2 regions of the Streptomyces sp. NPDC001678 genome follow, and region 1 is predicted to be linked to the other one. Evidence: riboswitches for the same ligand, from Rfam matches in the RefSeq annotation. Region 1 holds a riboswitch; the other holds the start of a gene.

Region 1 (7,608 bases):
CGGTCGAACCAGTGCCCCGCTATTCCGCAACGGCGGCGGTGACCACCCCACGGGGCAGCGAGTCCGGGGGCGCGGCGCCCTCCCGGAGCTCCGACGGCATCGGGTACCGGGGGCCCACGGCGTGCGCGGCCGCGGGCATCACCTACCGGCAGCTCGACTACTGGGCGCGCACCGGACTCGTGGAGCCCAGCGTGCGGCCCGCGTACGGGTCGGGGAGCCAGCGGCTCTACAGCTTCCGGGACGTCGTCGTCCTGAAGATCGTCAAACGGCTCCTGGACACCGGGGTCTCGCTCCAGAACATCCGCACCGCCGTGCAGCACCTGCGCTCGCGCGGCATGGAGGACCTGGCGCAGATGACGCTGATGAGCGACGGCGCCACGGTCTACGAGTGCACCTCGCCGGACGAGGTCGTCGATCTCCTCCAGGGCGGCCAGGGCGTCTTCGGGATCGCCGTGGGCGTCGTGTGGCGCGATGTGGAGAGCGCCCTCGCCCAGCTCCACGGGGAGCGGGTGGACACTGGCGAGACGCTCGTCGGCCACAACCCGGCCGACGAGCTCGCCCGCCGCCGCAACCGGGCGGGATGAGCCCCTCCGGGGGCCCGTACGACAGCGTGACAGGGCGCCCCGCGCAGGCCGTGACAGCGGCCGGCGCGGGGCGCCTCGTCGTACATCGGTGCGATTGTCAGTGGTATGCGGCAGCATCTGTCCTGTGAGGGGTGCGCCGACGATTCTCCATCTGGACATGGACGCGTTCTACGCTTCGGTGGAGCAGGCGTCCAAGCCCAGCCTGCGCGGAAAGCCCGTGGTGGTGGGCGGTCTGGGCCCCCGTGGCGTGGTGGCCACGGCGTCGTACGAGGCACGGGTCTTCGGTGTCCACTCCGCCATGGCGACGGCCCAGGCCCGCAGGCTCTGCCCCAACGCCGCCTATCTCACCCCTCGGTTCGAGCTGTACCAGCGGATCAGCCAGGTGGTGATGGGGCTGCTGGGCGAGCTGTCGCCGCTGGTGGAGCCGCTCAGCCTCGACGAGGCGTTCGTCGACCTGGAGGCGGGCGGGGTGGCGCCCACCGAGGAGGCCGCCCGCGCGGTGGGGGAGCGGCTGCGGCGGGACATCGAGGCGGTCACGGGGCTCACGGCCTCGGTGGGGCTGGCCGGCTCCAAGATGTTCGCGAAGATCGCCTCGGAGGAGGCCAAGCCGAACGGGCTCATGCTCATCGAGCCCGGTACGGAGCTGGAAGTCCTCGGCCCCATGTCGGTGCGGACCATCCCCGGCGTCGGCCCCGCCACCGCTGAAACGTTGCGGCGCGCCGGTATCACCACCGTGACGGAGACGGCCGGAGCCGGCGAGGACGAACTGGTGCGTCTCCTCGGCAAGGCCCACGGCGCCGGCCTGTACGCCCTGGCCACCGGCCACGACGACCGCCCCGTGGTCGCCGAGCGGGACGCCAAGTCCGTGTCCGTGGAGGACACCTTCGCCGAGGACCTCACCGACCGGACCCGGGTGCAGCTGGAGCTCGCCCGCCTCGCCGACCGCTGTGTGGCCCGGCTGCGCGGCGCCGGGCGCTCGGGGAGGACGGTCGTCATCAAGGTGCGGCGGTACGACTTCTCGACCCTGACCCGCTCGGAGACCCTGCGCGGCCCGACCGACGACCCCGCCGTGGTGCGCGAGGCGGCCGCCCGGCTGCTGGAGCACGTGGACACCACGGCCGGGGTGCGGCTGCTGGGCGTGGGCGTCTCGGGGCTCGCCGACTACACCCAGGAGGACCTCTTCGCCCAGGCCGCCGCGGGCGCCGCCGAGGCCGCGGCGGCCGCCGGGACGGCCACGACGGCCGGACCGGCACCCCACGAGCCCGAGACGCCCCAGGAGCCCCGGAAGGACCCCGAGGGGCCGCCACGGTGGCTTCCCGGACTGGACGTCCGGCACGACGAGCACGGGGCCGGCTGGGTGCAGGGCAGCGGCGTCGGGCGCGTCACCGTCCGCTTCGAGGAGCCCTGGTCGGCACCCGGGCGGGTACGGACCTTCCGCGTCGACGACCCGGCGCTCCACCGTGCCGAACCGCTGCCGCTGGTGCGCACCGACGACGATCAGCCGCTCGCGCCGCCCACGCCTTCCGGGCCCCCGGACGGCGCCTCCCCGGCGGCCGTGCCGTCGGGCGCCGGAGGCTCCGGCGGCGGCTCCGGCGAGGGCAGCTCCAGCCCGTAGTGCCGGTAGAGCCGCAGCTCCTGCGCGGGGGAGAGGTGCCGGCCCACCCCGAAACCCGGGGCCTGCCTGATCAGCGCCCGCTCGTAGGGGATGCGCAGCCCGTCCTCCTCGACCCGGCTCGGCTCCAGCGGTACGAAGGCGTCCCGGCCGAAGAGGCCGGTGCGCACGGCCGCCCACTCCGGCTCCCCGGTGGCGTCGTCCAGATACACCTCGTCCACGGTGCCGATCTTCACGCCGTCCCGGTCGAAGGCCTTGCGCCCGATGAGGCTCCGGGGATCGATGTCGGTCTGCACGGCTCCTCCGCTGCTCCCCGCCCATGACGGTCCTCGTCACCACGAAAAACCACGGACGTGAAACCGGCCACTCGGGAGATCCACCCGGAAACCCCCGCTGGTAGGCTGGCCAGTGGCCGCAGACCCCGTGCGGGAGAGCTCTTCCCGAAGCCCACCAGGCGTTCGGAGAAGGCGCCGAAGGAGCAAATCCTCCCCGGAATCTCTCAGGCACCCGTACCGCATGGACGAGGTCACTCTGGAAAGCAGGGCGGGCCCAGGTCAGGCAGCAGCCGCCGAAGCCCCTCCTCACCGACGGTGAAAGCCGGATCGTGCGCCGCGGCCCGGTGAAGCTCTCAGGTTGAGATGACAGAGGGGGAGGCCGTCCGGGTACCCGCGCCGTGGTACCCCTCGCAGGTCGCAATGACCAGGAGGCCTCCGCAGATGACCGTCCACCGCATCGCCCTCACCGACCTGGAGCGCGGCACGCCCTTCGAGGCGCGCCACATAGGTCCCGACGCCGCCGCCCAGGCCAAGATGCTCGCCCAGGTCGGTTTCGGCTCGCTCGACGAGCTCACCGCCGCCGCCGTGCCGGACGCGATCAAGAGCGTCGGGGCGCTCGGCCTGCCGGAGGCCCGCACCGAGGCCGAGGTCCTCGCCGAGCTCCGTTCCCTGGCCGACCGCAACACCGTGCTGGCCTCCATGATCGGCCTGGGCTACCACGGCACGTTCACACCGCCGGTGATCCTCCGCAACGTCATGGAGAACCCCGCCTGGTACACGGCCTACACGCCCTACCAGCCGGAGATCTCCCAGGGCCGTCTGGAGGCCCTGCTCAACTTCCAGACGGTCGTCGCCGATCTGACCGGGCTGCCCACCTCCGGCGCCTCCCTCCTCGACGAGGGCACCGCCGCCGCCGAGGCCATGGCCCTCTCCCGCCGCGTCGGCAAGGTCAAGGACGGCGTCTTCCTCATCGACGCCGACACCCTGCCGCAGACAGTCGCCGTCATCGAGACGCGCGCCGAGCCCACCGGCGTCGAGGTCGTCGTCGCCGACCTGTCCGCGGGCATCCCCGAGGAGATCGCGGAGCGCGGTGTCTTCGGCGTCCTGCTCCAGTACCCCGGAGCCTCCGGCGCCGTCCGCGACCTCCGCCCGCTGATCGAGCGGGCCCACGAGCTCGGCGCGATCGTCACCGTCGCCGCCGACCTCCTCGCCCTCACCCTCCTCGCCCCGCCCGGCGAGCTCGGCGCGGACATCGCGGTGGGCACCACCCAGCGCTTCGGCGTCCCCATGGGCTTCGGCGGCCCGCACGCCGGATTCATGGCCGTCCGCGACAAGTTCGCCCGCAGCCTGCCCGGCCGCCTCGTCGGCGTCTCCGTCGACGCCGACGGCGACAAGGCCTACCGCCTGGCCCTCCAGACCCGCGAGCAGCACATCCGCCGCGAGAAGGCCACCAGCAACATCTGCACCGCCCAGGTGCTCCTCGCCGTCATGGCCGGCATGTACGCCGTCTACCACGGCCCCGAGGGCCTCGCCGCGATCGCCCGCCGCACCCACTGCTACGCCGCGATCCTCGCCGAAGGCCTGCGCGCCGGAGGCGCCGAGGTCGTCCACGACGCCTACTTCGACACCGTCACCGTACGGGTGCCCGGCCGGGCCGCCGAGGTCGTCGAGGCCGCCCGCGAGCGCGGCGTCAACCTCCGCCAGACCGACGCCGACCACGTCGGCGTCTCCTGCGACGAGACCACCACCCGCGCCCACCTGGCCGCCGTCTGGGCCGCGTTCGGTGTGGAGGGCGACGTCGAGGCGCTCGACCCGACGACCTTCGACGCGCTCCCCGAGGGCCTGCTGCGCGGCGACGAGTACCTCACCCACCCGGTCTTCCACCAGCACCGCTCCGAGACCGCGATGCTGCGCTACCTGCGCCGCCTCGCCGACCGCGACTACGCCCTGGACCGGGGCATGATCCCGCTCGGCTCGTGCACCATGAAGCTCAACGCCACCACCGAGATGGAGCCGGTCACCTGGCCGGAGTTCGGCCAGCTCCACCCCTTCGCGCCCATCGAGCAGGCCGAGGGCTACACCACCCTCATCACCGAGCTCGAGGAGCGGCTCGCCGAGGTCACCGGCTACGACAAGGTCTCCCTCCAGCCCAACGCCGGCTCCCAGGGCGAGCTCGCGGGCCTGCTGGCCGTCCGCGCGTACCACCGCGCCAACGGCGACGAGCGCCGCACGGTGTGCCTCATCCCGTCCTCCGCGCACGGCACCAACGCCGCCAGCGCCGTGATGGCCGGCATGAAGGTCGTCGTCGTCAAGACGGCCGACGACGGCGAGGTCGACGTCGAGGACCTGCGCGCCAAGATCGAGCAGTACCGCGACGAGCTCGCCGTGCTGATGATCACCTACCCCTCCACCCACGGCGTCTTCGAGGAGCACGTCGCCGACATCTGCGCGGCCGTGCACGACGCGGGCGGCCAGGTGTACGTCGACGGTGCCAACCTCAACGCCCTGGTGGGCCTGGCCAAGCCGGGCCGGTTCGGCGGCGACGTCTCGCACCTGAACCTCCACAAGACCTTCTGCATCCCGCACGGCGGCGGTGGCCCCGGCGTCGGCCCGGTCGCCGTCCGCGCCCACCTCGCCCCGTACCTGCCCAACCACCCGCTCCAGCCCACCGCGGGCCCGGCCACGGGCGTCGGCCCGATCTCGGCCGCGCCCTGGGGCTCCGCGGGCATCCTGCCGATCTCCTGGTCGTACGTCCGGCTGATGGGCGGCGCGGGCCTCAAGCGCGCCACGCAGGTCGCGGTGCTCGGCGCCAACTACATCGCCAAGCGCCTGGAGCCGCACTACCCCGTGCTCTACACCGGCCCGAACGGACTGGTCGCCCACGAGTGCATCGTGGACCTCCGGCCGCTGACCAAGGCCACCGGCGTGAGCGTCGACGACGTCGCCAAGCGCCTGATCGACTACGGCTTCCACGCGCCGACCATGTCGTTCCCCGTCGCCGGCACGCTGATGATCGAGCCGACGGAGAGCGAGGACCTCGCCGAGCTGGACCGGTTCTGCGAGGCGATGATCGCCATCCGCGCCGAGATCGAGAAGGTCGGCTCGGGGGAGTGGCCCGCCGAGGACAACCCGCTGCGCAACGCCCCGCACACCGCAGCCTCGGTGACGGGCGAGTGGGAGCACCCCTACACCCGCGAGGAGGCCGCCTTCCCGGGCGGGGGTTCGAAGGCCGACAAGTACTGGCCGCCGGTGCGCCGCGTGGACGGCGCCTACGGTGACCGCAACCTGGTCTGCTCGTGCCCGCCGCTGGAGGAGTACGAGGGCTGACGGGCCTTCAAGGACACGGATCGGGGCCGGTCCGGCGCTTCGGCGCCGGGCCGGCCCCTCTTGTGTCTCGTACGCCCGGCCGCGTCAGGCCGCGGTCACCACCTGGTCGGTGCCCAGTGCCCGGTGCGGGGCGATGATCTGTCCGTCCGGCAGCAGCTCACCGGTGTCCTCGAAGCAGAGGACGCCATTGCACAGAAGACTCCATCCCTGTTCCGGGAAGGCGGCCACGAGGTGGGCGGCCTCCCGGTCGGCGGAGTCGGCTGACGGGCACGTGGGCTGGTGCGGGCACATGGAAGTGATCTTTCGCTCTGATGTGGTGGCTGTCCTGCGGCTCGATGCGTCGCTCATGCCGCCCCCCGTTGTCATCGTCGGTCGGTCACCAGTCTTGCCCTACGGGCCTCGTTCCGCAGGGATTTCCCGGGGACGCTCCTCACAGGGTGAGGACGCGTCACCCGGGCGGGCGGTTGCTCCCAACTGGACGGTCCCTTCGGGGGGTTCGGGGTGGCCGTATCGGACTAGCCCGAAAGGGTGAGGGGTGGGGGCGGCGGTGCGCCCCGCGACTCCCCTGGCGCGGGGAGTCGCGGGGCGCGGTGGCTCCGGGAGCCGGTGGGCCGGCCCGGCCGTCCGGTCAGGCGGTCGCCCGCAGCCGGTGCGGGGACGGCAGCCGGGGCGTCAGCGCGGGCAGCAGATCGGCGGCCCGGTGCGGCCGGTGGGCCGCGATGCCGGGCGGTGCCGGGGCGAGGGGGACGAGCAGGTCGCCCGGGGCGAACAGCTCGGAGGCGGCGTCGGCCGTGATGTCCGCGTGCAGCCAGAGGGTGAGCATGTAGAGCTCGGGCACCGACAGCAGCCGTGGCTGGTACGGGGTGGTCAGGGCCTCGGTCTGACGCAGGGCCAGCTCCGTGGAGGCCACGTACGGGCCCTCGCAGAAGTGGGAGAACGCCCAGCCGTCGGCCGTGAGCACGGCCTCGCCGGCCGCCACGGCCCGTTCCCCCTCCTTGATCTGGAACCGCCAGCCGGTCAGCCGGGTGCGCGGCGCCCCGCCGAGCGTCCCCGCCCGCTCCAGGAGGTGGACGGGCAGCGGGAGTTCGGGGCTGAGCGGGGTCCGGGCGGAGCGCAGCGAGGGGGTACGGGCCTCACGGACGGCGGTGGGGGAACCGAGGGCCGTCAGGACCGTGCGGAGGGCAGGCGCGGGGGCAGGGGGGACATGCAGCGGCATGGTGGGTCGCCTCTCGCTTAAGGAAAGACACGGGGGTGCGGGGCGGGTGCGGACGACGCTGTCGGCGTGCGGGGTCAGAGGGGGGCCGGGACCGACTCCGGGGCGCCTGCTCTCTGCCTCATTCCGGAGTTTATACGACACATGTTCACATGATGTTTCGGCTAGCTGTCGCAGGTATTTCCGGCAAGAGCAATTCAGGTCCCGATTCCGGGGGGATTTCGGTGTTTTTGCGGCGGCCGCGCGTCCATGACCTCGGCTTCGTCACCGTATACGGTGGGCCGGATCCGATCGGTGTTTATCACCAGCGCATTGCGCCCCGCCCGGCGGCTTGTGCCATGCCGACGGAATGTGCCGGAGTACACCGGTGGGAGCCTATCGTCTCCGCGTGCGCCGCGGGGCGTTATGGATCGTCCCGCCTGGGCATCATCGACCGTGACAAGGCGGCCGGCGCGGCGGGCGACCCGTCCGGGAGGGAGGCTTCGCATGGGGGAGAAGGTCGCGGCCCTGGGGTTCGACCTCGCCGACCGGCAGCGTCACCGGGAGAAGCTCCGGCGGTGTCTGGACGGGCTGGCGAGGCTGCTGGAGGAGAAGCGG
Region 2 (7,608 bases), on a different contig from region 1:
TGGAAGACGATCGTCTTCTCGTCCGGCGTCTCGATCGCCTTCAGGCCGAGCTTGTCCTTGCTCTCGTCCTTGTACGGGCCCTTGTACTCCTTGCCCGGGTCGAGGGTCTGCATCAGCCACAGCGGGCCGCCGGAGATCTTGTCGGTCGCCCAGGTGCGCTCGATGCCGTACTTGATCTGCTGGGTGGTGATCGGCTGGCCGTCCTCCCAGGTCAGCCCGGAACGGAGCTTGAAGGTATAGGTCTTCTTGTCGGCCGAGAGCTGGCCGGTGTCCGTGGCCATGTCCGGGACGACGTTCACGCTCTCCAGGCCGGGGGCCGGCTTGGGGGTGACGAGCGTGCGGGTGTAGTAGCGGGCGAAGTCCCACATGAAGCCGTAGTAACCGCGCTGCGGGTCCCACGAGTCGGCGTCCTGGGTGCCGATGAACTTCAGCTCCCCGCCCTTCTTGTCGGCAGGGGTGGCGACCTTGTTCACACCGGCGTTGAAGCCCGCCGCCTTGCCGCCCTTGCCGCCGCCGTCGCTCTTGCCGCCGCCACCGCCGCAGGCGGTGGTGGTCACCAGGGCCGCGACCGCGAGCGCCGCCCCGGCGGCCAGTCTGCGCCTCGAAGTTCGTTGGGTTGTCACGATGTAGCGGACCTCCGTGGTCGGTCGCCGCCCGGAACGGGCCGGCGGGTGCGGGAAGGGGCCTCCTGGCGGTTCGACAGGGGCGGTCGGTACGGGCGTACGGGAAAGAGGGGGGACTCGCGTCAGCGCGAGCCCTTCGGGTCCAGCGCGTCCCGCACGCCGTCGCCGAAGAGGTTGAAGGCCAGCACGGTGACGAAGATGGCGAGACCCGGGATGATCATGAACATGGGGTCGCTCTCGTAGGTGGTGACGGCCTTGGAGAGCATCTGTCCCCAGGAGGCGGTCGGCGGCTTGACGCCGGCGCCGAGGAAGCTCAGCGCCGCCTCCGTCAGGACGTTGGTGGGGATCATCAGCGTGGCGTACACGGTGATCGGCGCCACCAGGTTGGGCAGCAGCTCCCGGAAGAGGATGTACAGCCGGCCCGCGCCCAGGCTGCGGGCGGCCTCGACGTACTCCCGCTCTCTGAGCGAGAGCGTCTGGCCGCGGACGATCCGGCCCACGTAGGGCCAGCCGAAGAACCCGATGACCGAGATCAGCACGGCCATCCGCACCCCCGAACCGGTCAGCCCCCACAGGGAGTTGGGGACGACGGAGACGAGCGCGATGATGAAGAGCAGCTGGGGGAAGGCCAGCAGGAGGTCCATGACCCGGCTGACGACCGCGTCCACCCAGCCGCCGAAGTAGCCGGCGACGATGCCGAGGACCGTGCCGATCACGACCGCCACGACGGCCGAGAGGAAGGCCACGAGCAGCGAGACCCGGGCCCCGTAGACGACCCGGCTGAAGACGTCCCGGCCGTTGACGGGCTCGGCGCCGAAGAGGAAGTCGGAGTTGATGCCGCCCCAGGAGGCCTTGGGGGTGCTGGAGAGGGGGTCGATCAGCTCCTCGTGGTACTCGTTCGGGGGGTGCCCCAGCAGGCCCACGATGGCCGGGGCCAGGATCGCCACGAGGACGAGCAGCAGGACGACGGTCCCGCCCGCCAGGGCGAACTTGTCACGCTTGAGCCGTGTCCAGGCGATCCGCCAGGGCGAGCGCCCCTCGATGGTCCTCGGCGGTGCGCCGTCGGCGACGGGGGCGGCGCCGGCGTCGGCCGGTCCCGTGTCGTGCAGTGGTGCCGTCATCGTCTGGTGGACCCCTCTCGGCCGGCGGCGACCGGCCCAACGCCCGCCGCGCTCGGGGCGGCTGGTTCACATCACTGGTGCGGGACGCGCTCCGCGCGGCGGTGCGCGGGGATCGCGGTGGTACGCGAGGTGCAGTGGTGCGGAACGTGCGGAGGTGCGGGAGGTACTGGCAGTGCGGAACGTGCGGGACGTGCGGTGGTACCCGGAGAGCGCCGGTGCGGGAAGCACCGGAGGTGCGGGTGGTACGGGACGTGCGCACAGAGCGGTCGTACGGCGGAACAGGTCGTACGCAGGAACGAAGTCCTTGTTGGGCGGGAGTCTTCATCGCTCCCGCGATCACCCGCCAGCCCTCACCGTCAAAGGATGCGCAAACGTGATGTGCGAAGGGAGCTTCCGTTATACGGACGTCAAGGGGCCCTGAGCGGGCGTCATGGCGTCAGTAGGCCCCGGCCTGCCAGCCCTGCTGCGGCGGGGGGTAGCCGTAGCCCGCGGCGGGCGCGGACGGCGCGACGCCGGCCCCGTAGCCCTCGCGGGCGAAGAACGGCCGGCTGTTGGCCCGCATCCACATCGCGACGGGGTCGTACTCGTCCGCCATCGACACCGTCGACACCGGCAGCCCGTCGGGCACCGCGGCGATCGACTGCTGCATCATCAGGCGCACGGCCTCCACGGCGGCGGGCGAGGTGTCGTACAGATCGAGCCCGATGGCCAGGTACGGCGTGCCCAGGGCGGGCCGCACCCAGGCCCGGCGCAGCGCGCGGACCACGGGGGTGCGGTGGGCGTTCTGCCCGAGCAGGGCGTAGAACTGCGGGATGTCCAGCGCCGGTTCGCTCAGCTGGAGCGGGCCGGCGGGCAGCCGGTCCAGGCCGGCGACGATCCGGCGCAGGTCGAGCCAGGGGATGCCGACGCCGCCGCCGGGGGCGTGGGGGTTGAGCCACAGGCTCCAGCGGTCGGGGTAGAGGGAGGCGGCCACGGCCCGGCCGGTGACGACCTCGTGGGCGCGGTTCCAGCCGCTGGCGGCGAGCTCCTGGGCGGAGGTCACACAGGGGGCGTAGCCGAGGCCGTCGACCTCCATGTTCCCGTACTGGGCGTCGGGCGAGCCGGCCTGACCGTGCCACAGCAGCATCCACACCCGGCCCTCGGCGAGGGACCGCAGCAGCTGCTCGTAGGTGTCGTACCGGCCGGGCGCCACCTGGCGCAGCACCTGCTCCACGCCGCTCTCCGCGCCCGCGCTCACCTGGGTCCGCCTCTTCTCTTGGCCGTCTGCTGCTACCAGCTTACGAGCCCGCGGGGGCGGGCATGAGAGCTGTCACAGGTCACGGTCGTAGAACGGTCGTATCCGTGTCCGTATCCAGTCGCCCACGGGGTCGTCCTGGGCGACGTCCAGGAAGACGAGCTGTACGGGCCAGGGCACGGGCACCCGGCCCAGCGCGCGGCCCAGGGCGTCCAGGGCGGCGGAGCGGCTCCCCGGGTCGGGGAGCCCCAGCTCGACGCCGACGAACAGCGCGGGATCGGCGCCCTCGACGCTGGCCATGGCGCGGCGGGCGGTCCGGACGACGCCGGTGTCCGCGAACTCCAGCCCGGCGGCGGCCAGGAACGCGGTCGGCTCCTCCTGCCAGTCCGGCTCGTACAGCCGTACGCGGCCGCCGGTGGCGTCGCCGTCCAGGGCCGTGCGCCCGGCCCGGCACAGCCCGGCGACGGCGGGCGGCGGCAGGGGCACGGTGACGGTGCCCTCGGGGTTGACGACGATGCCGACCTGCGGGGGCAGGCCGCGGGCGAACTCGACGGCGGGGGCGACGACGAAGGACATCCCCGGACCGGCGACCGCCGTGAACTGCTCCTGGGAGCTGAAGACGGGGACGTAGGCGGCGCCGCCGAGCTCCAGGGTGGGGAGGTCGAGGTCGGGGCTGTCGGGTCCGCCGCCCTTGGGCAGCGGAACCCACACGTTGCTGCGGCCGAGCGCCTCGACGATGCGGGGGCCGGAGTCCGGCACGCCGACGGAGGCGGCGAGCACCGCTTCGAGCTCATTGGCCGGCCAGGTCATCGTCTCCCCTACCACCGTTCGTCGGACGCATCCCGCACCTTAACGGCTGCGCCTGGGCTTGCCCGGGGCGGGTTGGTTGTCCGGCACCGCCGGGCTCGTCCTCGCAGGCTGATCGCCGTCGTCACGGCCCGGCGGTGCCGAGCCGGCCTCAGCCGAAGGAGATGACCCGCAGCGCGTCCGCCGCCTCGCGGTCGAGGAGGACCGCCGAGGTCGTGCCCGCCGGGTGGTCGCCCGCCGTGAGGGCGGCGACGAGGCGGGACGTCGCGCGGCGGTGGCGGGCGAAGGAGCGGACGGAGACGCCACGGCCGCGGGCGCGCTGGCCGGCGAGCGCGGTGGGCGCGTCGACCGCCAGGACCACCAGGTGCAGCCCCCCGCCCCGCCGCCGCGCGTCGCGCGCGAGCCAGCGGCGCACCCAGCTCCACTGCCCGCAGTCGTGCACGACGACGCTGTCTCCCGAGCGCAGGGCCCGCCACAGCGCGGCGTAGTGCGCGACGCGGACGACGGGCCGCCAGAGGGCGTAGGGAAGCGTCAGCGGCAGGCGTTCGAAGCGCTCGCGCATGTCCTGGGAGTCCACGCGGTGGACGGCGGGGGGCACGACGCGCCGTATCAGCGTGGACTTGCCGCCGCCGGGCAGACCGGAGACGACGAGCAGGTCGCCCGCCGGATAGCGGAGCTCCGATATCGCCACGGCACCCCCGCGCAGATCGCGCACCCCGTGCGTCTCCTCCGCCCCCACTTCCGTACGCACGGTGATCGCCCCCTCTCGCAAAGAAAAGGTAATCCAATTTGAGGGGCGGCGGGCGGTCCGTCGCACGCCCGTACGTGCAATGATGTGCGCGCCAAGCTCGACTCACGCTCGACTCAACTGCAAGCAATCGCATACTGGCCGTTCGAATCCGCGCGGGAGAGTCCCGGGTGCCATGTGCCCCGGGCGCCGAAGGAGCAAGTTCCTCCCTTGAATCTCTCAGGCCCCGTACCGCGCGGGTGAGGCAGATCTGAAAAGCGGGCCGCGCCCACGCGGTCCCACCCAAGGTGCAAGCCGGGTGCCTTTGACGACAGGCGAGGGCTCTCGGTGAACCTCTCAGGTTCCGATGACAGATGGGGAGGCCGCCTATCCAGGCATTTCCTCCGCGATCCACCTGCCCGGGAGCCCGATCATGACCGATGCCCCCCGCCGTACCGCCCTGGACGCGCTGCACCGCGCGCTCGGCGCGACCATGACCGACTTCGCCGGCTGGGACATGCCCCTGCGCTACGGCAGCGAGCGCGACGAGCACATCGCCGTGCGCACCCGCGCGGGCCTCTTCGACCTGTCGCACATGGGTGAGATCACCCTCATGGGCGCCCAGGCCGGGCAGGCCCTGGACCACGCCCTGGTGGGCAACATCTCCGCGCTGGCCGTCGGCCGGGCCCGCTACACGATGATCTGCCGCGAGGACGGCGGCATCCTCGACGACCTGATCGTCTACCGGCTCGGCGAGGACGAGTACATGGTCGTCGCCAACGCCTCCAACGCCCAGGTGGTCCTCGACGCGATCACCGAGCGCGCGGCGGGCTTCGAGGCGACCGTCCGGGACGACCGCGAGAACTACGCGCTGATCGCGGTCCAGGGCCCCGCCTCCCCCGCCATCCTGAAGTCCGTCACCGACGCCGACCTGGACGGCCTGAAGTACTACGCGGGCCTGCCGGGCACCGTCGCGGGCGTCCCCGCGCTGATCGCCCGCACCGGCTACACCGGCGAGGACGGCTTCGAGCTGTTCGTCGCCCCCGCCGACGCCGAGAAGCTGTGGCAGGCCCTGACCGAGGCGGGCGCGGACGCCGGGCTGGTGCCGTGCGGCCTGTCCTGCCGCGACACGCTGCGCCTGGAGGCGGGCATGCCGCTCTACGGGCACGAGCTGACCACGGCCCTCACCCCGTTCGACGCCGGGCTGGGACGGGTCGTGAAGTTCGACAAGGCCGGCGACTTCGTGGGCCGCGAGGCGCTGGCGGCCGCCGCCGAGCGGGCCGAGACGGCTCCGCCGCGCAAGCTCGTCGGGCTGATCGCGGCGGGCCGCCGGGTGCCGCGCGCCGGATTCGCGGTGACGGTCGGCGGCGAGGTCGTGGGCGAGGTCACCTCCGGTGCCCCCTCCCCCACCCTCGGCAAGCCGATCGCGATCGCCTACGTCGACGCGGCGCACGCCACGCCGGGGACGGAAGGGGTATGTGTGGACATTCGCGGCAGTCACGAGCCGTACGAGGTCGTCGCACTCCCCTTCTACAAGCGGGAACGCTGACCCCTCACTGAATCCCCCTCATCTCATCTGTCAAGACCCCTTGCACAAGCACCCACGCGCGTACAGGAGAATCTAGCCATGAGCAACCCCCAGCAGCTGCGTTACTCCAAGGAGCACGAGTGGCTGTCGGCCGCCGTCGACGGTGTGGCGACGGTCGGGATCACCGAGTTCGCGGCCAACGCGCTCGGCGATGTCGTCTACGCACAGCTCCCGGCGGTCGGCGACACGGTCACCGCGGGCGAGACCTGTGGTGAGCTGGAGTCGACCAAGTCGGTCAGCGACCTCTACTCCCCCGTCACGGGTGAGGTCGTCGCGGCCAACCAGGACGTCGTGGACGACCCGGCGCTGGTGAACTCCGCCCCCTTCGAGGGCGGCTGGCTGTTCAAGGTGAAGATCACGGACGAGCCGGCGGACCTGCTGACCGCCGACGAGTACACCGACTTCGCCGGCTGACCCCGCCCGCTCCCTCCCGCGCAGGAAGAACTCATGTCGCTTCTCAACAGCTCCCTCCATGAGCTCGACCCCGACGTCGCCGCCGCTGTCGACGCCGAACTCCACCGCCAGCAGTCCACCCTCGAGATGATCGCCTCGGAGAACTTCGCTCCGGTCGCGGTCATGGAGGCCCAGGGCTCGGTCCTGACCAACAAGTACGCCGAGGGCTACCCGGGCCGCCGCTACTACGGCGGCTGCGAGCACGTCGACGTCGTCGAGCAGATCGCCATCGACCGCATCAAGGCGCTCTTCGGTGCCGAGCACGCCAACGTGCAGCCGCACTCCGGCGCGCAGGCGAACGCCGCGGCGATGTTCGCCCTGCTCAACCCGGGCGACACCATCCTGGGCCTGAACCTCGCCCACGGTGGTCACCTGACCCACGGGATGAAGATCAACTTCTCCGGGAAGCTCTACAACGTGGTCGCCTACCACGTCGACGAGCAGACCAACCTGGTGGACATGGAGGAGGTCGAGCGCCTCGCCAAGGAGCACCGCCCGAAGCTGATCGTCGCCGGCTGGTCCGCCTACCCGCGCCAGCTGGACTTCGCCGCCTTCCGCCGGATCGCGGACGAGGTCGGCGCGTACCTGATGGTCGACATGGCCCACTTCGCGGGCCTGGTCGCCGCCGGGCTCCACCCCTCGCCGGTGCCGCACGCCCACGTGGTCACCACCACCACCCACAAGACCCTGGGCGGTCCGCGCGGTGGTGTGATCCTCTCCACGGCCGAGCTCGCCAAGAAGATCAACTCGGCGGTCTTCCCCGGTCAGCAGGGCGGCCCGCTGGAGCACGTGATCGCGGCCAAGGCCGTCTCCTTCAAGGTCGCGGCCACGGAGGAGTTCAAGGAGCGCCAGCAGCGCACGCTGGAGGGCTCGAAGATCCTCGCCGAGCGTCTGATGCAGGACGACGTCAAGGAGGTGGGCGTCTCCGTCCTCTCCGGCGGCACGGACGTCCACCTGGTCCTGGTGGACCTGCGCAACAGCGAGCTGGACGGGCAGCAGGCCGAGGACCGCCTCCACGAGGTCGGCATCACGGTCAACCGCAACGCCATCCCGAA

Evidence for each region. Region 1 has a riboswitch for glycine ahead of gcvP (aminomethyl-transferring glycine dehydrogenase). Riboswitches for the same ligand answer to the same signal wherever they lie in the genome.
Region 2: it holds a riboswitch for glycine, as region 1 does, so the genes downstream of both, gcvT (glycine cleavage system aminomethyltransferase GcvT) here and gcvP (aminomethyl-transferring glycine dehydrogenase) in region 1, are expected to answer to the same signal.

What each region holds. Positions count from the first base shown of each region.
Region 1 is NZ_JBIAUP010000019.1:114,835-122,442, reverse strand. It holds gene ACFYZR_RS29625 (MerR family transcriptional regulator) at 1-584, shown strand, start outside; gene ACFYZR_RS29620 (DNA polymerase IV) at 709-2,199, shown strand; gene ACFYZR_RS29615 (PRC-barrel domain-containing protein) at 2,082-2,492, opposite strand; glycine riboswitch at 2,613-2,721, shown strand; gene gcvP (aminomethyl-transferring glycine dehydrogenase) at 2,913-5,798, shown strand; gene ACFYZR_RS29605 (DUF5999 family protein) at 5,883-6,089, opposite strand; gene ACFYZR_RS29600 (hypothetical protein) at 6,427-7,014, opposite strand; gene ACFYZR_RS29595 (glutamate--cysteine ligase) at 7,498-7,608, shown strand, end outside.
Region 2 is NZ_JBIAUP010000004.1:242,202-249,809, forward strand. It holds gene ACFYZR_RS10480 (ABC transporter substrate-binding protein) at 1-623, opposite strand, end outside; gene ACFYZR_RS10485 (ABC transporter permease) at 746-1,744, opposite strand; gene ACFYZR_RS10490 (enhanced serine sensitivity protein SseB C-terminal domain-containing protein) at 2,181-2,981, opposite strand; gene ACFYZR_RS10495 (enhanced serine sensitivity protein SseB) at 3,054-3,788, opposite strand; gene ACFYZR_RS10500 (AAA family ATPase) at 3,937-4,542, opposite strand; glycine riboswitch at 4,680-4,777, shown strand; gene gcvT (glycine cleavage system aminomethyltransferase GcvT) at 4,946-6,061, shown strand; gene gcvH (glycine cleavage system protein GcvH) at 6,140-6,514, shown strand; gene glyA (serine hydroxymethyltransferase) at 6,548-7,608, shown strand, end outside.